DNA from 2 places in the Cytobacillus pseudoceanisediminis genome. Region 2 is predicted to be linked to the other one. Evidence: riboswitches for the same ligand, from Rfam matches in the RefSeq annotation. Region 2 holds a riboswitch; the other holds the start of a gene.
What was found. A riboswitch is a leader RNA that binds a small molecule or an ion and turns the genes downstream of it on or off. The one in region 2 is predicted to bind thiamine pyrophosphate.
Positions count from the first base shown of each region.

Region 1 (16,597 bases), 2.2 Mb from region 2:
AAATCTATAGCATAGGAGGAATTTAGATGTTTTTTCATGTAAAAGAATTGCAATTTGAAGCTAAGCCGGAACGTCCGGATCCCGTTTTTGCCAAAAAGCTTCAGGAATTGATTGGCGGCCAATATGGTGAAATGACGGTTGCCATGCAGTACATGTTTCAGGGTTGGGCAACTCGTGGGAATGAAAAATATCGCGACCTTCTGCTGGATATTGGGACTGAAGAAATTGGACATGTGGAAATGCTCGCAACAATGGTTGCCAGACTAATGGACGACGCCCCTGTTAATCAGCAGCAAGAAGCAGCAAAGGACCCAGTGGTTGGAGCGATTATGGGCGGAATGAATCCGCAGCATGCCATTGTCTCCGGACTTGGTGCACGTCCGACTGACAGTGTAGGGAACCCTTGGATGGGTACCTATATTACAGCCAGCGGAAACCTATTAGCAGACTTTCGTTCAAACTTGAATGCAGAGTCACAGGGCCGGCTGCAGGCTGCACGTCTCTATGAAATGACTGATGATAAGGGCATTAAAGAGCTGCTTTCAGTTCTGATTGCCAGAGATGCCTACCACCAAAACCAATGGGCTGCTGCGATTGCGGAGCTTGAAGAAAAAGAAGGCCTGCTCGTCCCTAGCACCTTCCCTCGTGAGAAAGAACGCACAGATATCTCTTACACTCTCTACAACCTATCAGCAGGCGAAGAAAGCAGCACAGGCAGATGGGCACAGGGCCCTGCTCTGGATGGCCAGGGAGAATACAAATATGTAGGCAATCCAAAGCCTGAAGGGGACAAGCCTATGCTCAAGCCTGCACCTCCAAACCTTCATAACACATTACCGATGGATTAATAATAGAACTAACAAAACAGGCTGAAGCATCAGCTTGTTTTGTTAGTTCAATCAAACGTTTGATTGAATTGGACATCGCTTTCCTCTTTAATATCCATCCTCTCCATTGACTTCCTTCAGATTTTTTATATGATAAAACCATCCCACCCTTTTGAGATGACTGGAATAATGAATCTAAATTCTATTTTCATTACATTCACTATGAACATTAAGGTTACCCTCACTATAAAAGGGGAATGAAAATAAGTGATACACCGCCGGAAAGGATCTAGTTTGCATGATTTATTTTTTTACCGCCGCACTGATTATATTTATTAGTTACGCAGTTCTGCCCACTGTACTCATACGATCGCTGAATTGGGGAATTGTAAAAGAAATAACCGAACCCAATTCCATTGCTTTAACCTTTGATGATGGCCCGGATCCACAATATACAGCGAGGCTTCTGGATGTCTTAAAAAAGCATGAAGCAAAGGCAGCCTTTTTTGTTGTCGGGGAAAAAGCAGCCAAGCATCCGCTGCTGCTTAAAAGAATGCAGGCGGATGGTCATACAATTGGCATCCATCATTATAGGCATGTCTCAAGCTGGATCCTTTCACCGGGATCTTTAAAAAAACAGCTGGAGCAAACAAAACAAGTTATTGAAGAAACGATTAATGAAGAAGTCTATTTTTATCGTCCGCCATGGGGACACTTCAATTTATTTACCCTCTGGATGGCAAGAAAGTATAAGATTATTATGTGGTCGGGCATTTTTAAGGATTGGAAGATCCAGCATATCAGGAACACCCTTTCAAAGTCGCTGGCAAAAGAAACCGTGCCTGGCCGGATTTTTCTTCTCCACGACAGCGGTGAAACTCTTGGCGCAGACTCCAATGCACCTGAATATATGATCGGCCATCTGGACCAGTATTTGCAGCAGTCAGCACTAAAAGGGATCCATTTTGTTTCTTTAAAAGAAGGATATCAGGGGCATCGCACATGAGTACTGAAACAATTATTGAATTTATTTCGTCCTACGGGTATTGGATTATCTTTTTATTTTTATTTTTCGGGATTGTCGGCATTCCTGCTCCGGAAGAATCGCTATTATTCCTGATTGGCGTGTTAATTGGAAATCATCAACTAAGCTTTGCCGAATCCGCTGTCTGTGCAGAAGCAGGTGTGCTGCTTGGGATGCTTTCAGCGTATTGGATCGGTAAAAAAGCAGGTACGCCCTTTCTCAAAAAATATGGCAGATATATTGGGATCACGGAACAGAGATGGAATACCGCCCAGAAAAAGTACATGGAGAATCATCGATTCATGATCTTTGCTGGTTTTTATATGCCGGGAATACGTCAGATAAGCCCTTACTTTGCCGGCATTTCAAAAGTTCCTTTTCATCAGTACCTTCTATATTCTGCTGCAGGCTCCCTTAGCTGGGTGCTCCCTATAATTGCCGCGGGATACTTTGCAGGAAGCCTATTTGATATAAATCCTGAATATGTTCCATATCTCGGGGTTTTATTATTAGTTATATTCGCAATCTACATGCTCTTTAAGTATGCAAAAAATAAATCCAAGTGACAGAGAGGAGGGTATTATGAAAGTTCTGCTGCTCCCATTATTTCAATTCCCCACGGGACATTCAAAAGTTGCCAAAACAATTCAGGATAATATTCAAAGCCAATATCCTGATGCTGAAATCAAAATAGTCGACTTTCTTTCCTATTGCAGTGATAAGCTTGAGAAGCTGGTATCAGGGATATATTTAAAAGGTTTCCTGGGTGCCCCTTTCCTTTACAGGGCATTATATTACACCATTATGTATAAGCAGCACCCTTTTAAATTGCAGCCTGATTTACAGGTTCTATCCTATTATTTTGAACGAAAAATGCAGAAGTTCCTTGATGAAGAAAATCCGGATTTAATATTTTGCACTCATTCTTTTCCATCTGGAATCATCAGTTCACTAAAGCAAAAGGGACGATACCGGGACGTCACGGCGGTGAATGTTTACACGGATTTTTTTATTAATGATATATGGGGAAAACGGGAAATTGATTTTCATTTCGTACCTCATCCCGAGGCGAAGGAAAAGCTTATTAAAAAGCACAATATTCCTGATGAGCAAATTTTTGTAACAGGCATACCGGTTCATTCTGCGTATCACCTTCAGGTTCCATTTAAGAAAGATAACCGGATACGCCATATTCTGGTTGCAGGAGGAAACAGCGGCTTAGTAAACTGTGATTTTATAGTCGCTATGCAGAAGGTTCCTCATATTCGATTTCTGATCCTTTGCGGAAATAATGACGAATTATATAGCTCACTCCAAGCACTCGATTCAAAGCATATCGAGCCCATTGGATATATTGAAGACCCTTTTGAAATGAACCAGCTATATAATAAAGCCGATGCTATTTTGACCAAACCAGGCGGAGTTACAATTAGTGAAGCACTGCAAAAGAAACTTCCGATTCTGGTCCATACCTCACTCCCCGGACAAGAGGAAATCAATTTGGACTATTTGCTTGAGAAAAATCTGGTGCTTGTCATTAATGACAAGCACATTGCTGAACAGCTTAATAATGAAGAAGCTATACTTAGTCTAAGAAAACACATTGATTCCTATCTGGCAAAAGTCAATTGCCCATTGGACTATGCCATGTTCATGTCAATTAAAAGCACCGGCAGAAAAACGCCTGAAACTGTACATTCCATAAGAGCTATCCCCACTTTAAAGTGAAACTTCGCTCAGCTGGGCTCTGGAAGTAAGACTGCGATAAATAATTAACAGCCTGGAATCTTCAGGCTGTTTTCCATTTCAATCAAACGTTTGATTAATCAAACCCTCTTCATAAAGAATATCCTCAATCCCAGGGCTAGTTCCTTGATCATCCATGTTCTCATCACAGCCAACCGAAAAATAGGTATACGAATATTCATAACCATCTCCCTGTACACCGCCTGATCCGCCATATGAAATACAGCTTTCTGATATCGCTTCACGCTTCCCCTTTTATCCACATAATAGTACAAATCATCAATATATCCTTTACTTTGCGGTAAAGAGGTAATGGCATATCCTCTATCATTCACCCGTAATACATCGTACTTCCCTTCTGTCACAGGCACAGGGGCATTCTCTATTTCATGAACAATTCTCACCTGACCAGCATACCCTTTTGGAATCAGATAAAGATCATGAGTTTTTTCTTCCAAATCTGCCTGCTGAAGCATCCAAAAGCCCCCATCGGCAGCAGGCAGGCGATGAGAAGACCAGCTGCATTCAAGGCAATCCTCCACCCCCTGGCATCTCGCGGTCCCATTTCCGCCACTCGTCCACTAAAAAGAAAAGCACCGAAGCAATTAATATGTAAAAAGCAAACCCTTCCATAATAAAATAAGTGACAGCAGCCAAAATGGTATGTATAAATGCCGCCGCGGGAAACCGCCATATTGCTAGATTCTTAGTAAAAACCTCAGAAAGCAGCGACACTGGAACACCGTATATCACATTTCCGAAAAAGCAGTAAAAAAATCATAATCAGGAAGAAAGAAAACAGTTCCCCTTCAGACAAGAAAAAGAGAAGCCAAAAACCAAATGTAAAAAGAATGGAAGCCTGCAGGGCCGTTTTTATTTTAAATCCCAGCATAAGAAATAAATGAACCTCCTCTCTCTGTTGTGATTAATTTCACATATAACTAAGCATACATACAAGGTATCATTAACCTTTTATTTTCAACGTGCACAAAATTAATGCCAGGCGGCCTGCTTCCTTAACTAACAGACCCTTCCTCAATCACCTCTATTGCCCACCCGATCCCTTCTTCTACCATTTTTTCCGGAGGGTTCGTGTGTGGAGTGTATTCCATGACAAAAAATACATCCTTGCATTCTTTAGCTAAAAAATCCATCAGCTTCTTAATTTTATGATGATTGCCATCATTCTCATGAGATGGATGCACAGGCACCCAAATATATTTATCACCCTGATATTCAACATTATGTAAATGGACCACTCTTACAAACTCGGACCATTTTTCTATATAATTTATGGCCTTCTCGCCTGCGGCCAATATATAATCCCCAATATCGACACAGAGGCTGAGTCCGTATTTCTTCCTTGTCTCTACAGGAAAGCGGTCAAGATAATGAATCCCTGCTGGCGATTGCTGGAATCCCAATTTAGGTTCACACACAATCATAATCCCATACTTACTCTGAAAAAAACTGAGTTTCTTGAGTCCCTCCTCAATGATCTCTGCTGGATTCCCATTGGTTTCCTTTTTAAAGTAAGGAAAGTGCACCAATATGTATTCAGCTCCAAGCCGGGACATTCTTTCCACTTCCGTCTCAAACTGGATCCAGGCTTCCTTCGGATTTATACGGATCTTTTCCAGCAGATCGTATTTGCTTTGTCCCCGGAAAAGAGGCGAATGAAAACCAAAGCTTTTGTTTGTTTTACCCAGCATTTCAATAAAACAGCGGAAAGATTCTTCATCTTGAAATTCGCCTATCTCAATATGCGGCAAATGACGTTTAAAAAGTTCAGGAAACAGCTTGCTGTCTGACAAAATGACGCTTCCCGATATCCCTATATGATGAGCCATGATATCCCCTCTCTTATGTATTCTTATAGCAATCTTATCATACCTCATGTAACTTATTGGAAAATAGTGCCGTCTAATCATTAAAATACATGAGGAGACTTTTATGATAAAAAGAGTGTTTGGTTCCATTATCGCAGTACTGTTATTATTCATTCTTTTTTTCCGAAGCGGAATCATTCTGGATTCCATCGGCATTCATTTTGAAAATCCTTTGGCTAAGAAAATGGAAGTGCCTGCTGCTTATTCAAAGGCCGATTCTAATCAAAACGGCATTGCCGATCCGCTTGATATGGTCCTGACAGCCAGAAAAGAAGTGGAACAGCGCACGCCATATAAAAGTGCCTACTATGCGGGAGGATATCCGCCCGATGGTGAAGGTGTCTGTACAGATGTGGTTTGGAGGGGTTTCCAGGGGGCTGATGTAACCATAAAGGATCTTATTGATCAGGATATCGCCGAGAATACGGACTTGTATTCAAGAGTGAAGGGCAATCCTGATCCAAACATTGATTTCAGGAGGGTGCCAAACCAGAATGTCTTTTTCAGCCGCTTCGCAAAGTCATTAACAACAGAACTGATTCCAGGAGATATTAAGAACCTTCAGCAATGGCAGCCGGGTGACATTGTGGTTTTCCTTTCTCCTAAATTCGACCATGTTGCCATCATATCTGACAAACGGACGAAAGATGGCATTCCATATGTCATACATAACTCCACACCATTTGCAGCAGAAGTAAAACTCTCTTCTTTTAAGACTCCTATTACCGCTCATTACAGATGGGATTTTGAAAAAACGCCTGCACTGCCATAAAGCAGATGCAGGCGTTTTTCTTATTAAATACGAAAGTATAAAATTTTGAACTTCGATAACTGTCTAGCGCAAGCAGCCTCCCCCTTGAGGTCACAAGCTTGTCTAGCTCCGGCTCCTAGGAACCCGGGGCCATAAGGAACCGTCTTATCCCTGAGGCCCGCAGGACAAGGAAGGCTTCGTCAGCATAATCATCGCACGACCAAAAGCGGCAGATTATGGGAGGATGTAGGTCATGCAGACGTTGCCACAGGACAAGGAAAGCTACGGCAGCGATACATCGCACGACCGAAAGCGGTAGCTTTTGGGAGGACGTTGCGCTCTTAGCCTGCGTTCCTTTTTGAGCGAGGCGCTTGCGCTTTTCTTATCTTACTGCTGAAGGATTGCCTGCCGGCCACTCTTCGCAGGTGTAAGCCATCTCCCAGAAGCCAAGCTCCAGCTGGCAGCTTTTTCGGAAAGCATCCTTCATTCGCTGCCTTTCTTCCGGTGATGCCGCATCAGCAAGCTCATCCAAACGGTTTCTCATATTCATGGTCACAGCTTCGACCCTTAAATTTGCGTAAAAAGAGATCCATGGATAAAACGGATGGTTCTCATCTGGCTCATATTGCTTCATGAGTTCAAGCCCAATCTCCCAATAAGTCCATGGACAAGGCAATAATGCAGCAAGGATTTCACCCATGCCGCCTGTGTGGGCATGATACATCATATGCTTAACATAATGATCAGCTGTTGGAGGGAGCGGATAGCCCTGCAATGCCTCGTAATCCACGCCAATCTGCTGGCAGAAATTATGGTGGGGATGTACTTCGCTGTTCAATACAAATTCTATTTGCTGATTAAAATATGCAATATCCTTACGCTCTGCTGACTTTGAAATGGCAATCCCATAAATATGCATGAACGCATTCAGATACTCAAAGTCCGCTTTAATGTAATGGGCCAGTGCCTCTTTCGGCACGTCCCCTCTCCCGATACCCTGGACAAATGGGTGCTCAAATATCAGCTGAAACAAATCTTCATTTTCCTTGCGCAGAATCTCTGAAAAAGTCATAAAAATAGCCTCCTTATTAATTACAGAAGCTGCCGGGGAAAAAGCATGAGGATATAAAACGAGGTCCTCACTGCTTCCCTGCGCTGGCATTATCCAGATCAGGTTCCAAGGGACAAAGGAAAAGCTCCTTATCTCAGCCGTAGCGCCCCTAGCAGTTTTCTAACATTTTAATTGTTTTTTACCGATTTTCTAACTTGACGTTTTTCTCTCATAAATTTGGGATTTCGCTTATAACTCTTGAAAATCGCTCATTAAGTCAGATTTCTTTACTATGCTGCTTACTCATCCAGCTTCGCCAGCTCAAAATCATCATATATTCTGAACCAGATTCTTCTCTTTAACCTTTGCCAAAACCATCCAGCCTATGGCCGCACCGGCAATGCTGCTGACCAGGAATGGCGGCACAAAGAAGAATGCCCCAGCTGCGCTTCCCATGAGAACCTTTGCAAAAGGGACTGCAAACAATGCACCGATTATGCCGGTACCTACCACTTCTCCTACAGCAGCCCATATTTTCCGGCCGAACTTCAAATAAAGCACACCTGCCAAAAACGCTCCGATCATGCCGCCTGGAAACGCAAGCAGCGTCCCGAATCCAAGCAAATTACGAAGCAGGCCAATCATAAATGCCACAGCTGCTGCAGGCAGGGGCCAAGCGTCACCGCTGCCAATACATTCACCGCATGCTGCACCGGATAGGCCTTGGCTATGCCTGCCGGAAACCAGAGCAAATGGGATCCCAGTGTCCCAATTGCTACAAATAAAGCCATCGTAGTTAACAATCGGGTTCTGTTCATCTAAACCTCCTTTCTAAAGGGCCGCCTGATTGCTTATCAGGATGGGAAGTATGTATACAAAAAAGCCAGATTCCCTTAAGGACCTGGCTTGGTTTAAGTATATGAATTGACATATAGTCAAATCCTACTTCCCTCCGCTGGCATTAACCAGATCAGGTCCATAAGAGTCAGAAAGCTATAACGCGCTTTCCTCTCAGCCCGCACATTCGGGGCACCCCTAGTAGCTGCATAGATATTTAGTTTGATAAGCTATCTCAAGCTTAACAAATTATTCCGGCACTGTCATCAATCTTTTTGCTTATATACTTTTCTTGGTGCAATCAATGTATTAAGCGCTCTTCGATTTCTGCTGAGAAACTATCGAAGTAGCTTCAGACTTGCCATTTCCTTTAGACTCCCGACTCCTGCCAGAGAAAGTGACACTTTTGTTTCTTCAATAAAGTTGGCAAGTACTTTTTCAACTCCATTCTGCCCGCCAATGGCCAAACCGTACACATACGGCCTTCCCAGGCAAACTGCGTCGGCTCCTAATGCCAGTGCTTTGACCACATCGGAACCGCGGCGAATGCCGCTGTCAAACAATACTGGAATTCTTCCTTTGACTTCCTTCACAACCGGTCCAAGCGCATCAATCGCCGCAATCACTCCATCAAGCTGCCTGCCGCCATGATTGGAGACTATGATTCCGTCTATCCCTTTTTCAACGGCCAGCCTGGCATCTTCGGGATGGAGAATACCCTTTAATAGAATCGGCAGATTTGTTTTCTCTTTTAACCTAGCAATATGCTCCCAGCTCAAGGTTGGATGATGGATATTATCAAGGATTCCCTGAACTACATCACCGTCATGGAGAGTGGCCATAAAGACCGGGTCACTCTCATAGTTTGCTTTTCCATAGCCAAGCTTTAACGGTGAAAAATTGTTTCTTAGATCAGCTTCCCTCCACCCCATCATCACCGTATCTACTGTTAACACAATTGCTTCATAGCCTGATTCCTCCGCCCGGCGCACCATACTGAACGCAGCATCTTCATAATTGGACCAATATAATTGGAACCATTTTGGACTCGTGCCTGTTGCATTTGCGATTTCTTCAATGGAATAACTGGATACCGTGCTCTGGATAAAAGGAATTCCAAACGAAGCTGCCGCCCGGGCAGATGCAAGCTCTCCCTCACTGTGTTCAAGACGCTGCATTCCTATAGGTGCAAGGAATACTGGATAAGGATACGTTTTTCCAAATAAATTCACACTTATATCCGGCACTGATACATCTCTAAGCATCCTCGGTACAATTGAGTATTTTGCAAAGGATTCGATATTCTTTTTCAGCGTTTCTTCTCCCCCGGCTCCTGATTGGACATAGCCAAATCCGCCAGCTCCCATCACTTTCTCTGCTTCTTCTTCCAGTTCCTTAAATGAAATAGGAAAGTTTTCTGCGAAACTAATATTCTCTACTTTTGCCATATTCCAGCCCTGCCTTTTTTGAATTTATTGAAAATAATAACACTTTTTCAGATTTTATGAAACCATCTAATAAAATCATAAATTCGCAGTTACAGCCTTTCCTATACAAATTAGCCGCAATAAGCAGGGATTTCACAAAAAATCATGAATAAACATTTTAACCTTAATGAAATTGGAGTGTACAAAATGTTAATCAAACAGCCTTTTGATGAATTTCTGAAATTCCATTACGAAAGAGTCAGTGAAAGCAATATGAAAGTGACTTTGCCAATTCAGCCGCTCTTTATTAACAGCGCGGGGCTGGTTCATGGAGGCGTCATTTCCACTCTTGCGGATGTAGCGATGGGGAATATTTTCGAGCCGGATGAAAACCAGATGCAATCCGTGGTGACAGCTGATTTAAAGGTCACTTTCCTAAAGGGGGCGACAGGTGAATTTCTTATCGCCAATGCTCACCTTGTGAAGAGGGGCGCACCCTCAACCACACAGACTGCCTGATTTATAACGACCAGGATCAGCTGGTCGCCAAAGCATCGGGAATCTTCGCATCTATCTAAAGTGATTAATCCTATCGTTGCCTGAATAGTTTCGCTGACAGCGATAGGAGGAACCATTAAAGGTTAAAGACAGTCCTAATAGTTTCTATCCTTCTTCTTTTTATACAAGTGGGATACACTGTAAAATACCCCTATCACAACCGAAACGACTAATAAAAGCTGTGAGCCAGATAAAGATAAGGCATTGGCCAATGAAAGCGAGTAAGCCAGCAGCAAGGAAGTTAACATTTTGGAAATAGACGCAATTCCCAGGAACTTTTTAAATGAAACACCACCCATTCCTGCTCCAACACAAATGATCTCATCCGGCAATATCGGAATAACAAACATCAGCATTAGTATGGTGTTTTCATTTTTCTCCATGTATTTTTGGTATTTGATCAGATGCCGCTCTTTTATAAACCGGGATACAAGCTTTAATCCTCCTATCCTTGCAGTCAAGAACATAACAATAATCCCCGAAAGTGTACCTGTAAATCCAAGAAAGGCAGCGGCTGCGGGACCGAATACGGCACTTCCGGCAGGCAGTGTTACGGCTTCAGGAAGCGGCAACAGAATAGGCTGTAAAAAGCAAACCAGGAAAAAGATGAGCTTGCCCTCCGCTTCATATTCCCTCAGCATTCTCTCGAGCCCATAGGCATCAGTCAAAACAAGTATTTTTGTTAAATAAAAGGTCATAAAAACTATTAACAGCAGACAGAACATATAAATAAGTGCCAGTCTGCTGTATTTCAATCGGGATAACTTGCCTGCAGCAAAAAAGTAAAAATCCATCACTAATATGGCAGCCATGCCTGCAATAATACCCCATTTATAAGCCGGCAAAAGTGTCGGCATATAATTAAACAATATATACAATGCTAATAAAATGATAAGTCCATGAAAACTAACTTCAATTTTTCCATTCATACATTTTCCCCTTCTTGCTTTTCTTAACTATAGTTTAGAAGAGAATACAAAGAGGATTAAGCTCCCTTAGCATTAAAATAAGCTAAGGCCAGAGACTTAAATATTAAAAAAGCAGGACTTATCCTGCTTTTTTAATACTCTATCTCATCATAATCCTTAGGCTGCGGAACCGGCTGATCCCCTTTATACTTTCCAAACTCATTGACAAGTTCCCTCTCTTCTTTTGGGCCTTGTGTCTGTTTCTTATTTTGCTCATCTTTTCCAGACAACTCATTTGCTCCTTCCTTATGGTTCTTTAAATTAATATGTACTCATTACTTTCATTTCACGCATAATTAGCAGGATTTTTCCTGCACTCTGTAAAATAGGTAAAAAACTCGATATAAAAGGAGGGTCCAAATGTTTATTTCACATATTGCTACTGTTGAGATACCAGTTTCAAACTTGGAGCGGTCAGTAGCATTTTATGTAGAGGTTCTTGGTGTTAAAGTTGAATTCAAAGGTGAGAAAAATGCTATGCTAAGCTTTCAAGCAAAGGGTGTTCCAACAATCTTCCTTGTAGAAACCGAAGACAGAAAGTCATTATCTTTTTCCAATTCCCATAATGGTGTCGAACACAGCATCATTGATTTCTATACACAATCCTTAGAAGAGTTCCATCATTGGCTGCAGGTGAAAAACATTGAAGTTGGTCCGCTTAATATTAATGAGGAACATGGCTTTGGAGGATTTGGCTTTAAGGATCCGGATGGCAATCTGCTTAGCGCATGCAACGTGCTGCATAAAGGCCAATAAAGAAAAAAGCCTCAAGCCTCAATTTACAAACCAGGCTGGTAAAAGGGAAAAAGGTTGAAAAACTGCGAATTCAGATGATTAATAAGAAGGAGATTCCCATGGTAAGATTAGAACCTTTTACAGAAAAAGATTTCGATTTGCTCATCAGCTGGATCAGTACACCGGAATTAATGGTTCAGTGGAGCGGTGCCCATTTCAAATTCCCCCTTAATCATGAGCAGCTTGCTAAGTATATAAGCTCTGCAAATCTGGAAACCAGCTCGGAATATATCTGCAAAGTTTTGGCAAACGATGAAATCGTCGGTCATATTTCCCTTGGCAGAGTTGACCGTGTCAACGAAACTGCGAGGATTGGCAAGGTTTTCATCAGCCCCACAGCACGGGGGAAAGGGTATGCTTCAGAAATGATTCATCAAATCCTGAACTTTGCCTTCCAAGAGCTGAAATTAAATAGAATCAGCCTTGGGGTTTTTGATTTTAATTTGCCTGCTATTAAGATTTACGAGCAGGCAGGGTTCCAAAAAGAGGGACTTCTTAGGCAGACCAATAAAGTTAGAAATAAATATTGGAACTTGATAGAAATGAGCATCCTGAAAGCTGAATGGCAGGCCAGACCCGGGCTCATGGGTATTCAATCAAACATTTGATTGAATGATCCTCTACATAAAAAACAGGGCGGTATACTCCGCCCTGTTTGATTTAGCTTGCTTTTTCTTCAGCCGGCACTTCCTGTTTTTCCTTGAAAGAAACCATCCAGCTAATGCTATTCCAATTAAGACTACATAGAAAGTAGTTTTCCATTCGGTCGATTTGGCAAATCCTTCAGGCAGGATCGCCAGCGCCGGATGGGACATTGTATAGACAGCCAGTTTGACACCAACCCAGCCGACAATACCAAATGCTGCAACCTCAAGTCCAGGTCTCCTGTGAAGCAGATCGACAAAGAGGTTTGCAGCAAAACGCATAATGATCAATCCGATCATACCCCCGGCAAAGATGACAAAGAACTTTCCGCCGTCAAGTCCGCCTATATGGCCAAGTCCTGAATCCGGAAGGGCCACGGCCAGAGCGACCGCTGCCAGAATGGAATCTACAGCGAATGCAATATCAGCCAGCTCAACCTTAAATACTGTCAGCCAAAAACCAGATTGTTTCTTTTCTTTCGTTACTCCTGCTTCTTCCTCGCCTTTTTTTACAAGGAATTTTCTTAATATATGATTAGCAGCGATAAACAGAAGGTATAGCGCTCCAATGGCTTGAACCTGCCATACATCTACTAGATATGAAATCGCAAATAACGATCCAAAGCGGAAAACAAACGCTCCAGCTAACCCGTAAAATAAAGCCTTCTTCCTCTGCTCCTCCGGAAGATGCTTAACCATAATCGCCAGCACCAGCGCGTTATCAGCAGCCAATAAACCCTCCAGCGCCACAAGCAGCAGCAATACCCATCCATACTCAAGTATTAGTGATAATTCCATCTAAACACCCTCCCTTATTTCACCTTTGTATATTTTTCGTCTACACGTTTTTCAATTTTAGCCAGCAATTCTTGATCTCTCAGCAGCTCTTCTTTGTTTTTCTTAATTAATTCTGCAAATGATACTCTAGCTTTTTTCATCTTGGTCTCCTTTCCTTCTATTTTTTAAGTATTGAAAGCTTCGCACTGTTTCCCTGCAGTTATGTCGATTGAGGATTTCCATTGCCAAGCTATATCAGGCAATAAAAAAACCTCTACCAGCAAGCGGTAAAGGTTTAAAAAACAAAAAGACCTTTACCCGAAACAGGCAAAGGTCTTGCTAACAACGTTAAGGTTGCCAACAAAGCCGGGAGCTCTAAACTCCGAAATGACGACTCTGCTGTAAAAGCTACTCCCCTTTAGGAGAAACTATTCAACTATACGTTAATCATATTCTATTTTTCTTAAGGTGTCAACCCTTATGCAAATCGGTAATAAATCAGAATGAATGTCGCAAGGACGAAAATAAAGTTCAGGAAAACAAACACAAATTGATCTGCCCTGGTTTTATGAAGCTTAATAGGCGGGTTATAAAAAGACACCCCTTCAATGATGAAGATAATCAGGACAATATGGATCATAAAATGGCCGATTACTTCTGTCATTCCAAACAGCATCGTGGTTGTAATAAAAATAACCGTAACCACAAAGCCAACTACCCGGTTAAGGATCCCTACCACTAGAAGGTAACCGACAACAAACTCAATGAATGCAGCCATAACAACGAATGCAGCCGGGGCAAAGCCGAATGTGGGAACTCCGTGATTGGCTACAATATCAAGAGACATGCTTGGATATACCCATTTTTCAACAGCCACCCAGCATAAAGATAAACCTGTGCCTAAATAAAGGAATGGAAATCCAACCTGCTCAAGCTTTGTGCTGCCGACCAGCAAGACTCCAATAATGGCAACATAATATCCATAATCAAGCATATGGAAAATGCCATTCCAAAGGGTAACGTACACAAATAGCCCCAATAAAATAACGGCTCCGGCCTTTGTAGAGATGTGATGCGGAATAAGCAGAAAGCCAATTGCTGCCCAAGTTAGAATCATTGCAATCGTATTGGTTAAATAAAATTCAGGCGCAAATAATGTTCCATTCGTCACCTGTATTATTAATGCCGCGGCTGTACCATACTTAAGGATATACCTGCTATATTTGCGGAATCCTGAGAGCCAGTCATCCAGCTTTTTAACTTTGTCCCATTGCGCTGTCCTTGGGATAATCAATGTCAGCATCGCAAGGACAATCGCAGCTGTCAGTGCCAGTCCCAAAAATAAAGGTGATAATATATTTTCAATCGTTTCCTTTTGAGGTGTCACATTTGTGAACCATTTCACATGTGCGCTCGCAAAAAAAGGCGTCATAACCAATCCTGCTATTAATAAAAACTGGAATATTTTTTTCATGATGATCGTGCCTCCCTGATGGCATTTTAGGTAAACAATATAAGTACAGTATTAATATATAATACTTTTCATTCCAGTGGATGAATCAAAAATGAACAATATGTGAAATATTTCACATATTGTTCGCAATAAAAATACAGGCTAATTCGCTTGCCTGTATTTTTATTTCCTACTTTTCTTTTTTCAAGGCTGAAAGTACCGGCTTTTGCTCTTCCTTCTTTTCCTCATCTGATACCAAATCCTTTGCCGCACTTTTAAACTCCGTTAAGGTCCGCCCAAATGCCCGCCCGATTTCAGGAAGCTTGGATGGCCCAAATATGATCAACGCAATGACAAGAACGAGAATTAAGCCTGGAATGCCAATGTTGGAAATCATCTTCTCACCGTCCCGTTAATGTAATACCTTTTCTCGCTTTTTCTTAAGCTGCTTTTCATGTGCCCTTGAATGAGCGTGATGGCGATCTTCTTCCACCTCAGAAGAGATTCCAGCCCCCTGAGGTACAGCAGATGCCGATACCTGCTTCAAGCCAGCCTGATCTTTTTCAAAAATAAATGATGCTCTTGTTGAAATATCCGCTCCAGGCTCTGTTACGAAAGGAAGAACCCGATAATCTGCACGCCATTGCTCTGGTGTTACCCGGCAGCGGACATAGCCTCTATAATTATTAAAGAACTTAATATGCGGATTTTCTGCAAGCGTCTTTTCCGTATCCGCTCTCACATCTGATCCGTTTCCTCCTGATGTGATAGAGGTTCCGACAAATTCAGCCCCAATCAGCTTTGCATTTGGATCATTATAGTCTGTTAGAATATTCGAAGCCCAGCTTGCATGGACATCCCCAGTCAGAACGATTAGGTTTCCGATATTGTTTGAAACAGCAAAATCTGTCAGACGCTGCCGGGCAGCAGGGTAACCATCCCATGCATCCATGCTGAACTTCGGCGAAGCAATTGATCCAAAATTTCTCTGGGCAAAGAACACCTGCTGTGCAAGTACATTCCAATGCGCATTGGAGCTGGCTAGATTGCTTTCAACCCATTGTTCCTGTTCATTGCCAAGGAGAGTGCGGGTTGGATCAAGCGACTCCGGAGTATGCGGCTTGCTGCCATCACCATTTGCCTGGTCATCCCGATATTGCCGGGAGTCAAGCACAAGGAATGACGCTAGGCTGCCATAGCTGAATTCCCTATACAGCTGCATACCATCACCATTTGGCATGGAAGATAACCGGAGCGGCATGTGCTCATAGTAAGCCTGATAAGCAGCTGCACGGCGTTTAATAAATGCTTCTGCCGACTGGCCTTTTTCCGGAATCCCAGCTGCATAGTTATTTTCCACTTCGTGGTCATCCCAAGTGACTACCCAAGGGAAAGCAGCATGCGCTTCTCTCAGATGCGGATCCGTTTTGTACTGGGCATGGCGATTCCGGTAATCTTCGAGAGAGATAATTTCCTGTCCGCTATGATGACGGACATTTCCTGTTGGTGAAATATATTCATTTGGTCCATATTCATATATGTAGTCACCAAGGTGAATGACAAGATCCAGATTTTCCTTTGCCATATGCTGATAGGCTGTAAAAAATCCATGTTCATACTGCTGGCATGAAGCAAATGCAAATGATAGCCCTGATACTTTGGCACCCGCAGCCGGAAGCGTCTTTGTTTTCCCAATTGGGCTTAATTCATTGCCGCTTTTAAAACGATAATAATAGACAGTGTCCGGCATTAAGCCTTCTGCCTCCACATGCACAGAATGCGCCAAATCCGGCACTGCAATTTCTGTCCCGCGTTTAACAACTTTTCGGAAATGTTCATCTGCAGCAAGT
Region 1 covers NZ_CP097349.1:3,710,654-3,727,250, forward strand. The annotation lists gene M5V91_RS20105 (manganese catalase) at 27-848, shown strand; gene M5V91_RS20110 (polysaccharide deacetylase family protein) at 1,126-1,833, shown strand; gene M5V91_RS20115 (DedA family protein) at 1,830-2,417, shown strand; gene M5V91_RS20120 (MGDG synthase family glycosyltransferase) at 2,434-3,579, shown strand; gene M5V91_RS20125 (DUF6843 domain-containing protein) at 3,678-4,073, opposite strand; gene M5V91_RS20130 (TIM barrel protein) at 4,614-5,447, opposite strand; gene M5V91_RS20135 (DUF1287 domain-containing protein) at 5,551-6,258, shown strand; gene tenA (thiaminase II) at 6,620-7,309, opposite strand; TPP riboswitch at 7,368-7,469, opposite strand; partial or broken gene thiW (energy coupling factor transporter S component ThiW) at 7,619-8,106, opposite strand; TPP riboswitch at 8,219-8,335, opposite strand; gene M5V91_RS20150 (alpha-hydroxy-acid oxidizing protein) at 8,464-9,573, opposite strand; gene M5V91_RS20155 (PaaI family thioesterase) at 9,760-10,071, shown strand; gene M5V91_RS20160 (TVP38/TMEM64 family protein) at 10,206-11,039, opposite strand; gene M5V91_RS20165 (hypothetical protein) at 11,171-11,308, opposite strand; gene M5V91_RS20170 (VOC family protein) at 11,439-11,834, shown strand; gene M5V91_RS20175 (GNAT family N-acetyltransferase) at 11,933-12,481, shown strand; gene M5V91_RS20180 (TerC family protein) at 12,494-13,315, opposite strand; gene M5V91_RS20185 (FbpB family small basic protein) at 13,330-13,455, opposite strand; gene M5V91_RS20190 (hypothetical protein) at 13,773-14,768, opposite strand; gene tatAD (sec-independent protein translocase protein TatAD) at 14,938-15,144, opposite strand; gene phoD (alkaline phosphatase PhoD) at 15,160-16,597, opposite strand, start outside.
Region 1: linked by a shared signal. The riboswitch ahead of tenA (thiaminase II) and the one ahead of thiT (energy-coupled thiamine transporter ThiT) in region 2 are both predicted to bind thiamine pyrophosphate.

Region 2 (16,597 bases):
TGTGAAACAGATTTCAGCGGCTACCCAGACTGCAGGGATATTTTTATAAAATCATTGAATGTCACCCTTAATCTATCAATGGATGAACAGTTTGTGATCCATACACCATTAATGTGGCTCAACAAAGCAGAGACATGGAAGCTGGCAGATGAATTAAATGCCCTTGATTATGTGCGTGAGAAAACACTGACATGCTATAACGGAATTCCGGCTGATGGCTGCGGTGAGTGTCCAGCATGCCATTTAAGGAAAAATGGCCTTGAAGAATACCTCAAGGAAAAGGAGGAGCTTTAAGCCATGTACGGTTTCAGGATTGTTGATAAACTGCAGAAGATAAATGAGGATATCAAACCCGATCAGCTGAAATACCACCATAAGCGTGTAATGGTCAGCAAGGAATTCACTTTTGATTCAGCCCATCATCTGCATTGCTATGAAGGCAAATGCAAAAACCTGCATGGGCACACCTACAAGGTGATTTTTGGCATAAGCGGATTCGTGGATGACAGAGGATTAATGATTGATTTCGGCGACATTAAAAAAATTTGGAAAAACGAAATTGAAATATTCCTTGACCACAAGTATCTGAATGAAACGCTGCCGCCAATGAATACGACAGCAGAGAATATGGTTGTCTGGATTTATGAAAAAATGGCACAAAGCCTCCAAAACAGAAAAGAGCAATATGTTGGTGCAAGAGTAGAATTTGTGCGCCTTTTTGAAACTCCTACAAGCTATGCGGAAGCAAGAAGGGAGTGGATGGAGGTTGAGTAAGATTCCTGTTCTCGAAATATTCGGACCAACCATTCAGGGTGAAGGAATGGTGATCGGCCAGAAAACGATGTTCGTCCGTACAGCAGGATGTGATTATTCATGCAGCTGGTGTGATTCATCCTTTACCTGGGATGGAAGTGCGAAAGACAGCATCCGCCAAATGGAACCGGATGAAATTTGGAAAGAGCTTAAAGAGCTGGGTGGGGATGGATTTTCCTTTGTGACCATATCCGGGGGTAATCCTGCACTTTTAAAAAATTTGAGTGAACTCATTTCTTTGCTCAAAGCAGAAAAAATTAAGATCTGCCTGGAAACACAGGGGAGCCGCTGGCAGGATTGGTTTTATGAAATTGATGAACTGACCCTATCCCCAAAACCGCCGAGCTCAGGCATGAAAACAGACTTCGATGTGCTCGGTTATATTGTGAATAATCTTCAGACCAAAAGAAAGGCAGAACAGCAGGTCTCACTGAAGATTGTTGTTTTTGATGATAAGGATTATGAATACGCTAAAAACATTCATAAGCGCTATCCCGGTGTTCCGTTTTATCTGCAGGTGGGAAATGATGACACTGTTACAGCTGACGACCGAAATTTATTGCAGAAACTGCTTGACAAATATGATTGGCTCATTGAAAAAACGATACATGACAATGATTTGACAGATGTTAAAGTACTTCCGCAGCTGCATACATATGTATGGGGCAATAAGCGGGGAGTGTAGTATCTGCTAATCCCGCACCAATTGGTGCGGTTTTTTTGTAAAGGATGTTCAACAATTTATGACAGATTCCGAGAAATTTATGATATTATACGTTTGAACTTAACAATACATTAGTGCTGTAAATTTCTATAGATAGGGAGAGTTAGATGACAGATAACACCATTATTCGATTTAATTCCGTTACAAAAAGATATGATAATGATCCGCCAGTTTTAAAAAATGTCAGCTTTGAAATTGAGCGCGGGAAGTTCTATACCCTTTTAGGGCCATCGGGCTGCGGGAAAACGACCATATTGCGATTGATTGCCGGATTTACTGAACCTTCCGAAGGGGACATTTATTTTAATGGGCGAATAATAAATAATGTTCCAGCCAACAAAAGGCAAGTAAACACCGTTTTTCAGGATTACGCTCTATTTCCGCATTTGAATGTGTATGAAAATATTGCATTCGGTTTAAAAATCAAAAAAATGAAGAATGCCGATATTGAGAGGAAAGTAAAGGAAGCGCTAAGATTTGTAAACCTTGAAGGCTACGAAAATCGTGAAATCAAAGAAATGTCAGGTGGACAGCGCCAGCGTGTTGCCATCGCGCGTGCCATTGTCAATGAACCAGAGGTTATTCTCCTTGATGAACCTTTATCCGCACTTGATTTAAAGCTGCGGACCGAAATGCAATATGAGCTGAGGGAACTGCAGAGAAATCTGGGCATTACGTTTATTTTCGTCACACATGACCAGGAAGAAGCATTAGCCATGTCAGATGAAATTTTCGTACTTAACAGCGGAAGCATCGAGCAAAGCGGAACTCCTACTGATATTTATGATGAGCCGATCAATCGTTTCGTAGCAGATTTTATTGGGGAATCAAATATCGTTGCTGGAACGATGATCCAAGACTATCTGGTGAAGTTTGCCGGCAAATTATTTGAGTGTGTTGATGGGGGCTTTGAGCCAAACGAAGATGTTGAGATCGTCATCCGCCCTGAAGACCTGGCTATTACCGCACCGGAAGATGGGAAACTGAAGGTACAAGTTGACTCCCAGCTCTTTAGGGGAGTCCATTATGAAATCAGCTGCTATGACAGCGATGGCAATGAGTGGCTGGTCCATTCAACGAAAAAGGCGACAGTCGGGGATCAAATTGGCCTTCATTTCGATCCCGAAGCAATACACGTCATGAGGCACGGGGAAACAGAAGAGGAATTTGATAAGCGTCTTGAAGCTTATGAAGAGGAAAGCCATGAGAACTAATTCCCGCAACTTTTATTTAATTCCTTATGTCCTTTGGATTGCTCTCTTTGTAGTAGCGCCATTGCTTCTTGTTCTGTATTATTCGTTTTTTGATATTGAAGGGCACTTCACTTTGGAGAATTATAGAAAGTTCTTTACACCCGTTTATTTAAAAATGACTTTAAGCTCCTTTTGGTATGCCTTTTTAATAACGTTATTTTCATTGCTGATCGCTTATCCGACAGCTTATTTGCTTACTAAGACGAAACATAAGCAGCTGTGGCTCTTATTAATTATACTGCCATCGTGGATTAATTTGCTTTTAAAAGCCTATGCATTCCTGGGTATCTTTGGAACATATGGTGCAGCGAATAGCTTTTTGGATGCAATGGGAATAGGGGGCAGGCAAATTCTGTTCACTGATTTCAGCTTTATCTTTGTGTCAGTATACATCTTTCTTCCTTTCATGATTTTGCCGATATTTAATTCTCTGAATGAACTGAATCCAACCCTTCTTGATGCCAGCAATGATTTAGGCGGGTCTTCCTGGGTAACATTTAAACGCGTAATTTTTCCTTTGACACTTGATGGCGTGAAATCGGGATGCCAGATCGTCTTTATCCCTGCACTGTCATTATTCATGCTGACAAGGCTGATTGCAGGAAACCGTGTCATCACTCTTGGAACAGCCATTGAACAGCATTTCCTTGTGACACAGGACTGGGGAATGGGCTCGACCATTGCCGTATTTCTGATTATCGCAATGGTGTTCATTATGGTGCTGACAGGCAGAAGAAAGCGGGGGATCCTATAATGAAAAAGAACAGGAAATGGCCGGCGATTTATTTGGCACTTATCTTTATCATCCTGTACGCCCCGATCTTTTACTTGATATTTTATTCATTCAACAGCGGAGGGACCATGTATCAATTCGAAGGTTTCACCCTGGATTGGTATCGGGAGCTGTTTGCTGATGCCCGATTACTCATCATTGTCCTTAACACCATTATTATTGCCCTTTTATCTGCAGCGATTTCGACCATTATTGGAGTGGCTGGAGGACTAGCCATTGCCTATGCTAGAAAACGCAGAGTGAAAAATACGCTCCTGTCACTGAATAATGTGCTGATTGTCAGTCCGGATGTCATTATAGGCGCCTCGTTTTTGATTCTGTTTACAATGATCGGACTTAAGCTTGGATTTGTATCTGTTTTGCTTGCTCACATAGCCTTTAGTGTACCGATTGTTGTGCTGATGGTTTTGCCTAAAATAGAAGAAATGAGCACGTCCATGATTTATGCAGCCATGGATCTTGGGGCAAGCAGATTCGATGTGCTGACCAAAGTCATTCTCCCTTATATTACTCCTGGAATTTTCGCTGGCTTTTTTATGGCCCTGACGTATTCCCTGGATGATTTTGCGGTAACTTTCTTTGTTACAGGCAACGGCTTTACCACTTTGTCTGTTGAGATTTATTCACTGGCAAGACGGGGAGTTTCTTTAAATATTAATGCTTTATCTGCTTTGCTTTTCCTATTTACAATCATTCTGGTAATAGGCTATTACTTTATTACGAAACGAAATGATAAGCCGAATGGAATGGGGGTAAGGCAATGAAGAAGCTTGTTCAGGCACTCGCCGCGGTATTAATTGTTTCATTTGCCTTATTGTACATCGCTTCAGGGCTGAATTCCTCCCAGGGCTACACAAGCGGAAATACTTTGACCATTTTTAATTGGGGCGACTATATAGATGCAGACTTGGTGGACAAATTCGAACAGGAAACAGGCATAAAAGTCATCTATGAGACATTCGATTCCAATGAAGCGATGATGACGAAAATTGAACAGGGCGGCACAGCTTATGATATTGCTGTTCCATCTGAATATGCGATTGAAAAAATGAAAGAGGAAGACCTGCTTTTGCCGGTTGATCATTCAAAAATTCCGAACCTGAAATATATCGATCAGCGTTTTATGGACCTGCCTTTTGATCCCGGGAATGAATATTCAATTCCCTATTTCTGGGGTACTGTCGGAATTCTTTATAACACCGATATTTTAGGAGATAAAAAAATCACAAGCTGGAATGATTTATGGGACCCTGAATTAAAGAACCAGATCCTGCTGATAGATGGGGCAAGGGAAGTAATGGGCATGGGTCTCAACAGTCTCCATTATTCGCTGAATGACAAAAATAGAGACCATTTGGTCGAAGCTAAACAAAAGCTCGATAGTCTTACTCCTAACATTAAAGCCATTGTCGGTGATGAAATCAGAATGCTGATGGAAAATGATGAAGCCGGCATTGGGGTGGTCTGGTCCGGCACGGCTCAGGAACTCATGTGGGAGAAGGATAATCTGGAATATGTACTTCCGGAAGAAGGCTCCAATCTTTGGTTTGATAATATGGTCATCCCTAAGACTGCCAAAAACCCGGAAGCAGCCCACCAGTTTATGAATTTCATCCTTGACCCGGAAAATGCGGCACAAAATACAGAATACGTTGGATATTCAACGCCGAATAAAGAAGCGCTGAAATATATGGACGAAGAAACAATTTCAGATGAACGATTCTATCCGGATGAAGAAATGACAGCTCGGCTGGAGGTTTATGAGAACCTGGGAAAAAGAATGCTTGCTTATTATAACGAGCTTTTCCTTGAATTTAAAATGCATAAAAAATAAAGTGCTGCCAGGATCAATTCCTGGCAGTTTTTGCATTGGAACTGTTTTAAAGAATCAGGGAATGCTAGCTCAAAGGAGGATGGAAAATGAAAATATTCATCAGTATATTTTTATTGATTTTTTCATTCGCAAGTATAGGGAATTCCATAAGTGCTGCCCCGCTAAAACCTGAATTGGCGATTGTCATTGACGATCTGGGAAACAACATGAAGGGAACAGCAGAAATGATGGAGCTTCCGGTGACCTTAACAGTTGCCATCATGCCTTTCATGCCAACGACAAAAGAAGATGCAGAACTGGCAAGTGAAAATGGACATGAAGTGATCGTTCATATGCCAATGGAGCCGAAAAGAGGAAAGAGGAGCTGGCTTGGTCCGGGGGCAATCACAACAGATTTAACTGATGAAGAAATCCGCAGCAGGGTAGAGAGTGCCATCAAAGAAGTGCCGCATGCGGTCGGGATGAATCACCATATGGGTTCAAGAGCCACTGAGAATGAGCGGGTCATGAGAATTGTCCTTAAAGTATGCAAAGAACACGGATTATTTTATCTTGACAGCAAAACAACCGGCAAAAGCGTCGTCGGCAAACTGGCAAAAGAAATCGGTGTACCATATGTAGAAAACAATATTTTCTTCGATGACATATACACTACTGCCCATATTACAAAACAGGCTGACAGACTTGCAGAAAAACTGGTGAAAAATGAACGCATTATCGCAATTGGCCATGTCGGCATCACAGGTACAAAGATGGTTAATGTGCTTAAAGAGTATATACCTGTTTATAAAGAGAAAGCAGAAATAGTGCCGCTCTCAGAACTGATTCCAGGCTATGAACTTATTGACGAAGGTCCTTGAACTAAAGCGGAAGCTCCTTGATCAGGGTAAACGTCAACTAAAAACCGCCACGTCCTGTGGCGAACGTTGAAGCCGGCACATCCTGTGCAAGTCCGACAGGCATATGACGAATCACGCAGGAAACCTTCCAAAGCAGCTTTGGTCGGGCGATGTATCCGATGACGAAGCGTTCCTTGTCCTGATTTCTGGAGTGATTTGGCTTATGACCCGAGGGGCTAGGCGCTGGAGGTAGATGCAATCTTTCCACAGAGTGATTCACACAGTTCCATTTTATAATTTACTATAAATAAAAGCTGCAAGCCTGGTGTGGTTTGCAGCTTTGTTCATGGTGTGTAATAAAACGGTGCAATGGTGAAATACGGCTTAAATCCTAAAAGGTGGCCGCCCACATTCCGGTCTGGTTAGTCCCGCAACGAAGCGATGTTAGAAGAGGTGGGCGACCGTGAATATAGTATATGCAGTGATGCAAAAAGGATGCAGCAAAACTTCCCTGAATACAGGAAGGTTTTGTATGATCTTACTGAACTTGTGTGGCATGGGTGTCCGGCACCTTTTTAAAAGAGATACATCATTGTAACAATGATAAGGGTTAGAATGACCGAGAAAAAAGATGCCTGAGATGTTAATGGATTTTGCTGTTGAAATGGCAAAGATGGTGCATTTATTTCTTTTGAGAAAAGGGAGCAGGCATGGAAAACGTTTTATCACGAGCTTAAGGATTTGAAAAAGGTGAAGCATCCTCATTAAAAGAAATTGCCAATCGGGGCTGCTGCAAAAGAATTGGAAAATGCAATACTCTCTGAATAAAAATATCCATCCACTGCAAAACATAACATTGTCAGAACTGTAAAAAGTGCGGCAATGTTTTTTTCATTTACTCATGATTTTGTCCCGGTTGTTAGGGGTATGTAAATATTAAATTAACAGGAAGGGGTGAATTGCATGCTTTGGACTATAGCAGGTATTTTGCTTGTATTATGGATACTCGGATTAATATTTAAAGTAGCAGGAGGCATCATTCATATACTGCTGGTAATAGCAGCGATCATCTTTGTTGTAAACTTTATAAGAGGCCGTGCATCCGGCAGGGGATAAATGAAAAAGCCTTCAGATTTTGGAGGCTTTTTTAAAGTTAATGTATTTGATCCATCACGATTAAGCTACCCTGTGCTGGCGATCATTTATTTTCGGAAAGATTCCCATTCAATGAATATGGAGTTAACTCTCATTCATACGCTGACCTCCAGACATGTTCTGGAAAGAAGGCTGCCGTATCTCTTCAGGCGAGTAATATAGAGGCAGCGAAATAGTAAAGCTGGTTCCTTTATTCTGTGTGCTCTCTATTAAATATTTTCCTTTCAAACGATTGATGATGTCAAAAGATATCATTAATCCTAAGCCGGTTCCTTTTGTTTTCGTTGAGTAATAGGGCTGACCGAGCATTTGAAGCTTTTCTTTCGACATTCCGACACCTTCATCTTTAATTTGTATATCTGCTGTAGTATTTCTTTTGAATGCTGAAACCTCTAGAATACCGCCATCAGGCATGGCTTCTATACTATTTTTCATTAAGTTTATAAATAATTGCTTTATTTCATTCGGATTACCCATGATAAAAATGCCTTCAAAAATACTTGTCCTTATTTCAACCTTTGTCATCAGTCCATATGGCCGCATAAAATCAGCCACCTCCAATAATAATCCGGAAAGTGAAACTTTACTGGTAACAGAAGTTTCCGGGCGTGCAAGTAAGAGGAAATCACTAATAATATGATTGGTTCTGTCCAGCTCTTCCAAAGAAACTTTAATAAATGTCTTTTGATCTGCAGTCAGGTTTTTTTCATTTTTAAGCATTTGCAGAAAACCTCTTACAGTAGTCATTGGATTCCTAATTTCATGGGCGACTGACGCAGCCAGCTGACTGATTGCATTGATTTTTTCGGCATTTCTCAGTTTTTCCATCATATTTTCCTGAACCAGATTCATTTCAATCAAATAGATGATTATAGAAAGCGTCATAATGGAAACTGCTGAAAACAATAGTAAGTATACAGCGTCTTCGTTTATATCCTTTTGGAGGAAAATAACATACCTGGTTATCGTAATGGGAAGATAAAATAAAACTGCTATACTGAGTTTTTGCCTAAATGTACATTTTTTATAGATTTTTGACGCATAGAAAAAAAGCACAGAAATTATTGTGTAATTTACAAGCGCAATCCAAATATCTCCTGGTGAAAAAAGCCCTTAAAAGAAATCAATGCAAAAATAGTCAGGAAGCCTGCACGGGGCTTAATGTAAAAATAGGCGACAAAAACAGGAATAAATTTCAAGTCAAAAAACTGACCGCCTGCAATTTCCACAGGAAAAGTCATAGTGAGGAAAAGTGCTAAAAAAAGAACAGATAAAAGCGGGGCAGAAGTCTTCCAGTAATCCCCCGATAAGAAGAGATTTTATGGATAAAAGGGATCATGATCATAATCAGAAAGTGAAAAATCAAGTCAGCTGTAAAATCATACAAAAGAACCATTCCTCCATTATGTAGGTAATATTAGTAATTAAACAAAAGAAAGGAAGAATCCTTTATATGGGAACATTTATTTATTCTGGTTATATGAAAGAACCATTTGTTTACATAACATTATTATGGGTTAATTTGATTATTTACAAATGACCCGCAGTTCCATTATAAAAAACCGGCCCATAGTGGGCCGGTTTCTCATCATGCCAGTACCATTTCAGTCTTCAATTCTCCAACAATCTTCTGGACTTCACTGCCTTCAAGAGTTTCTTTTTCAAGAAGGGCCTCTACCAGCGTTTCAAATTGAGGCTGATGATTTGCGATGATCAATTCGCATCTTTCCAGTGCTTTCTGGAAAAGATCCTGCATTTTTGCTTCTTTTTGACCTTTGTTAAAAGTAAGCTCAAAGCCGTTATCCAGTAACCCGGTATCAACCATTTGCTCAATGATATGCTTGGCTTGTTTTACGTCACCGCTTACTCCAATGCTATGCTCGCCAAGAATCATTCGTTCTGATACACCGCCAGCGAGAATCATGGCAACTTGATCAAGCAATTCACTTGTTGTCGATAAGTGAAGTTCTTTTTGAATGGGGGCCACGTAACCAAGAGCTTCACCTCGGGGAATGATGGTTGCTTTTCGGACGGATCCTGGTTTTGTTAAAGCAGCCACTAAAGCATGGCCAGCTTCGTGTATGGCCACCCGCTGCTTCGTGCCGGGATCCTGCAATGCACGGGTGGTAGTTCCCAAAATGGTCCGATCCAGCGCATAATCCAAATCATCCTTAGAGATAATTTCCTGGCCGTTACGGACAGCTCTGCGGCTTGCCGTTTCAAAAAGGGAATGAAGATCTGCTCCCGAGAATCCAGAAGTGCTTTCTGCCAGATCGCCAAGTGTTGTCATGACATCCTCAGCAAGTAATCTATTTTTCGTGTGAATATTGATAATCTCTCTTCGGCCCTTTGTATCCGGAAGAGGGACATTGAAGGAGAAGTCAATACGCCCAGGACGGAGGAAGGCTTCATCGAGCATATCCTTCCTGTTTGTCGCTGCAATAAATAGTATTCCATCATTGGAATATCCGCCGTCAAGCTGAACTAGCAGCTCAGTTAATGTTTTTTCACTTTCTTCCCCGCCATGCTGCTTTCTTCTGCCTGCCAGTGCATCTACTTCGTCAATGAAGACAACAGCAGGGGCATGCTTTCTTGCATTTTGGAAAAGATTTCTTACACGGGATGCTCCCACACCAACGAACAATTCATTAAAACCGGAACCGCTGGTTGAGAAAAAGTAGCTCCAAGCTCTTTAGCGATTGCCTGAGCCAGCAACGTTTTCCCCGTTCCAGGAGGCCCGTATAACAGAATTCCCTTTGGCGGCTTAATCCCCATCTTCAGGGAGCGCTCAGGTTCTTTTAAAATTGAAAGAGTCTGCATGATTTCCTCTTTCATTTCTTCCTGAATTCCGCCAACATCCTCAAGTGAAATGGAAGGAAGGGCCTTTGGCTTAGATACACTTTGCTTCATAGTATTTGTAGCGCCCATTCCGCCTTTTCCTGACTTAAACAGGTAAATGCCAATGGCTATAAACAAAAGGACTACACCGCCCAGAATCCAAGGGGTATAAGGTCCTGTGTTTGCGAACGTATATTGTATATTATAGGTTTCTACTAATTTATCAACCATCTCACTGTTGGGGGGCACATGGGAGATGTACTCGCCATCAGGGGCTGTGATCAGCAGTTTCCCATTTTTATATTCCTGTACTGCAACAGTCTTCCCATCCTGGGAGGCAATAATTTTTTCCACAGAAGAAAACGGGACTGTCACATCCTTTTTTCCTGCTTGTACGGTCCAAATAACCGCCGCCAAAATCACCGTGATCACCAATGCAATAGAAACAATCGTCGAAGGCTTCTTAAGACGTGATTTCAACTATTTCCCTCCTCATTAAACATACCTACATTATAAGGAAAAAGAATTGTTAATTACAGGGTTTTACACTTTTTAAACGTTGTAAATTATGGAAAAATAATATCTCCTTAGAGGAATTGTGCTATAACAGCATTCCAGGTGCATCATTTTATGATAAAAATGTGACAGAGATGAAGCAAATAAAATTATAAAACATAATAACAATCAAAACTATAAAATTGGAAACTGGATATGAAATAGTGAATAATAGAAACTGTGAAAAAAATATGGGAAAAAGGTGTAAAGATGGCACAGCAGGATTTTACAAAAGGAAATATATTCAAACAGCTCTTGGTGTTCTCAACTCCAATCATGCTCACTAATTTTCTGCAGGTTTCCTATCAATTTATTGATAGTCTGTGGGTTGGGAATCTGCTTGGGGCCGACGCATTGGGAGCTGTGGCGGTGTCCGGCACTGTAATCTTTACAGTTCTTTCTTTTATCATTGGAATAAACAATGCGGCGTTAACGATTTTATCCCAGCAAAAGGGTGGGGATCATGAAGAGGGGCTGAAACAATATTTGAATGCCTTTACCGTCATTCAGACAATTATGTCAGTTGCTCTTGGAATAGCCGGATTCCTGTTTGCAGAAAGAATTTTGGCCATAATGGGCACACCTGCAGGAATGGCTGAAGGTGCAGCATCCTATTTGCAGATTAACTTCATTGGTATTCTGTTTTTATTTGGATACAATTTTATAGGAACCGTACTCAGGGCGCTCGGAGACAGCAAGAGTCCACTGTACTTTGTCCTGATAGCAGTCGTATTAAATGCAATCCTGGACCCTCTTTTTATATCTGTATTCCAGCTTGGTATTGATGGGGCAGCTTGTGCTACGATCCTTTCACAGGGGTTCGCATTTATGATCGGAATGATATTCATACTCCGCAAAAAGCTGGCGCCGTTCACTATTCCTTCTTGGCCGCATAAAGAGGAAGCGGCATTAATTTTCAAGCTCGGCATCCCTTCTGGACTTCAAATGACCGTTATATCGGCTGGTGTTATGGCTATTATGTCTGTCGTCACCTCTTTTGGCGATGACGTGGTTGCGGGATTTGGTGCAGCTCAGCGTATTGACAGCATCATTATGCTTCCTGCGATGGCATTGGGGACTGCAGTCAACAGTATGGCCGGTCAAAATATAGGGAGAAATCAATGGGAACGGGTTCATCAAATCGCCTTGTACGGAGTCATTTACAATCTTGGAATCATGTTTATCATCGCTTTTGGTACGGTCCTATTTGCAGAACACGGGGTGCGCCTGTTTATACAGGATAAAGAATCAGTTCAGTATGGCACTGACTATTTAAAGATCATTGCCTTTTTTTATCCGCTCCTGGGCATTAATTTTATATTGAATGGTGTGGTAAGAGCTTCCGGTGCGATGTTTCAAGTGCTCATACTGAATATCATTTCATTCTGGATCCTGCGCTATCCTTTAACATTCCTATTTTCAAAGTTTATGGGTGATAAAGGAATTGCTGCAGGCATGGGGATAAGCTTTGCTATAAGCAGTGTCATCGCCTTTATGTATTACCGTATCGGAAAGTGGGATAAACAGGCTATATTTGGAGAGGGAAAATAATCCTTTTCACTTTCATTTATTTCATTTATACTAAAATTGGATAATACAATAACGTGCCACAAGGGGAGCATTCTGCTGAGAGTGAATAGTTCGCTGTTCTGACCCTTTGAACCTGTTAGATAATGCTAGCGCAGGAATGTGGAATAAAAGGCGGAAGGGGTTTTTCTGCCTGCTTGTTCTCCCTTGGGGTATCGTCATACGATTATAGGGGGATTTTTTTATGAAAAAATTAAGCCTGACGGCGATGATTGAAGCTTCATTTTTTGCAGCATTTGCTATTATTTTGGATTTCCTTCCATCTATTAAGCTGTCGCCTTCCATTTCGATTTCTGCTGCGATGATTCCCATATTCATTTTGGCATTCAGATGGGGCTTTAAAGTCAGCTTCATTGCCGGTCTATTATGGGGAATATTGCAGATTGCCATGGGTGATGCCTGGATTGCGACTCCGCTTCAGGCATTTATTGAGTACTTTGTGGCATTTGCCTGTATCGGTTTTGCCGGTTTGTTTTTCCGACCAATTCAAAATCAGCTGCGCAGCGGAAACAAGAAAAAGGCATTGGGCTGGGTTGTTTTAGCTGTGTTTGCCGGAAGCCTTGCCCGGTATTTCTGGCATTTCATAGCAGGTGTCCTTTTCTTTGGGAGCTATGCGCCGGAAGGGATGTCACCGGTTCTCTTTTCCTTCCTGGCAAACGGTGCAACCATGCTCGGAGCAGCTATTCTCTGCTCGATTTTAGCAGTATTAATTATATCTTCAGCTCCAAGATTGATCATAAGAAAAACGGATGAAGTTATTCAATCACAAAAACGCGCTTCCTAATATAATCAGCCTCTTTGGAAATTTCCAAAGAGGTTTTTTCTTATTTTAGGAAACTGCTCCTGAAAAATGGGTATATTACTCAAAAAGGGGAGTGATTGTTTGTCAAACACATTGCAGGGCAATATTATTACAGGTGTATATGATGCAGAAACCAGTGCCTTTGAGATCCAGAAGGTTAAAAATTTCAGCACCCAGTCTGTCCTTAACAAAAATCAATGTGAAAATTTGTATAACTATTTATCCCTTCATGAAGAGGATGAGGGAGGACAGATTATTACACTTTACGATCAAATGCCATTAATGCTGACCAGGCAGGAAATAGGCAATTTAAAGAAAGATTTGGAGAACATTAAAAAGCTATATCAGTAGAAAATTGCTTTGCACCTTTGCAAAGCTTTTTTTGCATAAATAAATTTGACAATTTTGTGACAAAAGTTTGACAAATTTGTGAACATAGTTAGAATATTAAATAAAAGGGGATGAAAATATGACTTTAAAACAGCAAAAGGTGCTGCATTTTTTTAGAAATGTTACTGCGGCCGGTATTCTTTTAGGGTTAATTGTCTTTATTTCAAGCTTTTTTGTAAGCGGTCTCACGGGTGAGTATGTTTTATCAATCGGTTTAAGCATTATGGTATCATCCATGCTAATTTTTGGATTCGGATTTTTTATTAATGTGATGGAAGAAATGACAAAGGGCAGCAAGGGAATCAGACAATACAAATAAAACCGGCCTCCAAAAGGGAGACCGGTTTTATTATCTGGCTCATGGGATGGACAAGGCGATTCCGCTTTTCTTGAATTAATGAGCCGCGTGCCCAGAAGTGAGAACCCAAATAGAACCTACTACAATTACAATAACCATAAATACGGCATAAATCATATTAACTAAGTTCGTTTTGCCGTCTTCTCCTTCTCTTAAGTGCATGAACATGAACAGCTGCATGCCTGCCTGAATGACAGCCAGCGAGCCGATGATCCACATGATCACTTTAAAAGAGAGGTTCGTTTTTAGGGCAATACCTGCTGCTGCAAATGTCAGCACAAGGGAAACAACAAATCCAATGACATGGCTTATAGGGAAGCTTTTTGATTGATGATGTTCCATTTAAGCCACCAGTCCTTTCAAATACACGAATGTGAAAATAAAGATCCAGACCACATCAAGGAAGTGCCAGTAAAGGCCGATAATAAACGTTTTTCTTGCTGTAGTAGGGGTAAGGCCTCTTTTTAAAAGCTGGATAATGACCATAGTTGCCCAGCCAATTCCCAATGTAACATGGGCTCCGTGTGTACCCAGCAGGACAAATAAGCTGGATAGGAACGCACTTGTCTGCATCGTTGCACCTTCATGGGCATAATGGATAAACTCATTAATCTCCATGAATAGGAATCCTGCGCCAAGTGCAAGGGTAATCACCAGCCAGGTGATTAGCCCTTTCAGGTTATGGCGGCGCATTTCAAAAATGGCGATGCCCATTGTAAAGCTGCTTGTCAAAAGGAGGACTGTCTGAATCATGACATCCTTGATCACAAAAATGTCTTTATGTGTTGGCCCTCCAGCAAAGCGTTCATATAAAACTCCATATACTCCGAACAGAGTGGCAAATAGAACGATTTCAGCGCCAAGGAAAACCCAGAAGCCAAGAATATTCATCCGGTCCTGTTCAGTTTGATATTCAAGGGGCAAAGAAGTATCCACTTTAGCTGACATGATCGTGCACCTCTCCTTCTGTTTTTCTCCACGCATTTTCAATTCTGTGGATTTCATCTTTTGTAACATGGAAGCCTTCATTGTAATCGAATGAACGAATGATCAATCCAGCAAAAATGCCGATGGCAGCTACAGCTGCAGCGATGTGCCATTCAAATACAAGGAGGAAGCCTGCGATGCCAAAGATGACACCCATATAAATCGGAAGCCAGGAATTGCTTGGCATATGAATCTCTTCGATTTCACTGTCATATAACGTTAAGCCTTCATTCTTTTTTTCATGTGCCAGAAAGGATCAAGGGATTTAACTTCCGGCAGTTTTGCAAAGTTATAGAATTGAACAGGTGACGCAGTAGACCATTCCAATGTTCTTGCGTCCCATGGGTCGCTTGAAATGTTTCTGTCGGCATAGCGGATGCTCCAGTAAATGTTGTAGCAGAACACCGCGAATCCGGCTGCCAGAATGATGGAACCAATTGCCGAAAGCATAAAGAGTGGTGCAAATCCAGACTCGGCAGAGTATGTGTATGCACGTCTTACAGCTCCGTTTAATCCAAGGAAGAACATAGGCATGAATGTTACGTTAAAGCCGATAACAAATAGCCAGAAATGCCATTTACCGATTTTTTCATTCAGCATGAAGCCGAACATTTTTGGCCACCAGTAGTAAAGACCTGCAAATACCGCAAATACGACACCTGGAATTAATACATAGTGGAAGTGGGCAACCAGGAATAATGTATTGTGATACTGATAATCCGCTGCACCCATTGCAAGCATTACGCCAGTAACCCCGCCTATGACGAAGCATGGGACGAATGCAAGTGCCCAAAGCATGGCGGAAGTAATTTTTATGCGGCCTTTACGCATCGTAAACAGCCAGTTAAACATCTTGACTCCAGTCGGTATGGCTATCGCCATCGTCGTGATGGAGAAGAAAGAGTTTACAGCAGGGCCTGATCCCATTGTATAGAAATGGTGGACCCAGACAACCATACTTAAAAGGGCAATTCCAAGGATGGAAAATACCATTGATTTATATCCAAACAATGATTTTCTTGAGAAAGTGGCAATAACTTCTGAGAAAATCCCGAATGCAGGAAGGGCAACAATGTAAACTTCAGGATGTCCCCAAAGCCAGAACAGGTTAGCCCAAAGCATATCCATTCCTCCGCCTGATACTGTAAAGAAGTGTGTTCCATACAGACGGTCGAATGTCATCAATGCCAATGCAACTGTGAAAATAGGGAAAGCTGCCACAATCAGAATGGATGTTACAAAGGTAGTCCAAGTGAACATCGGCATTTTCATTAGTGTCATGCCTTTTGTTCTCATTTTCAAAATCGTGACGATAAAGTTTATACCTGTCATCAGTGTCCCGATACCAGCAATTTGCAGCGCGACTGCGTAAAAATTATTGCCGATTCCAGGGCTGAATTCCTTGCCTGCAAGAGGGAAGTAAGATGTCCAGCCTGCATCAGGCGATCCCCCGATAACAAAAGAAATATTAAATAGCATAGCTCCGCTGAAGAACAGCCAGAAGCTAAGTGCATTCAGCTGCGGAAAGGCAACGTCACGCGCACCAATTTGAAGCGGAATGACAACGTTCATTAATCCAATCAAGAATGGCATTGCCATGAAAAGAATCATAATAACGCCGTGTGTTGTAAAAATTTCATTATAGTGCTGTGAATTCAGAAATTCCATT
Region 2 covers NZ_CP097349.1:1,537,070-1,553,666, forward strand. The annotation lists gene queC (7-cyano-7-deazaguanine synthase QueC) at 1-294, shown strand, start outside; gene queD (6-carboxytetrahydropterin synthase QueD) at 298-774, shown strand; gene queE (7-carboxy-7-deazaguanine synthase QueE) at 767-1,498, shown strand; gene M5V91_RS08205 (ABC transporter ATP-binding protein) at 1,645-2,751, shown strand; gene M5V91_RS08210 (ABC transporter permease) at 2,741-3,544, shown strand; gene M5V91_RS08215 (ABC transporter permease) at 3,544-4,347, shown strand; gene M5V91_RS08220 (ABC transporter substrate-binding protein) at 4,344-5,417, shown strand; gene M5V91_RS08225 (divergent polysaccharide deacetylase family protein) at 5,504-6,277, shown strand; gene M5V91_RS08230 (lmo0937 family membrane protein) at 7,220-7,372, shown strand; gene M5V91_RS08235 (ATP-binding protein) at 7,496-8,296, opposite strand; gene M5V91_RS30365 (ATP-dependent metallopeptidase FtsH/Yme1/Tma family protein) at 9,000-9,830, opposite strand; partial or broken gene M5V91_RS30370 (AAA family ATPase) at 9,831-10,480, opposite strand; gene M5V91_RS08245 (MATE family efflux transporter) at 11,015-12,355, shown strand; TPP riboswitch at 12,407-12,509, shown strand; gene thiT (energy-coupled thiamine transporter ThiT) at 12,576-13,175, shown strand; gene M5V91_RS08255 (hypothetical protein) at 13,275-13,544, shown strand; gene M5V91_RS08260 (hypothetical protein) at 13,663-13,902, shown strand; gene qoxD (cytochrome aa3 quinol oxidase subunit IV) at 13,978-14,283, opposite strand; gene qoxC (cytochrome aa3 quinol oxidase subunit III) at 14,284-14,889, opposite strand; partial or broken gene qoxB (cytochrome aa3 quinol oxidase subunit I) at 14,879-16,597, opposite strand, start outside.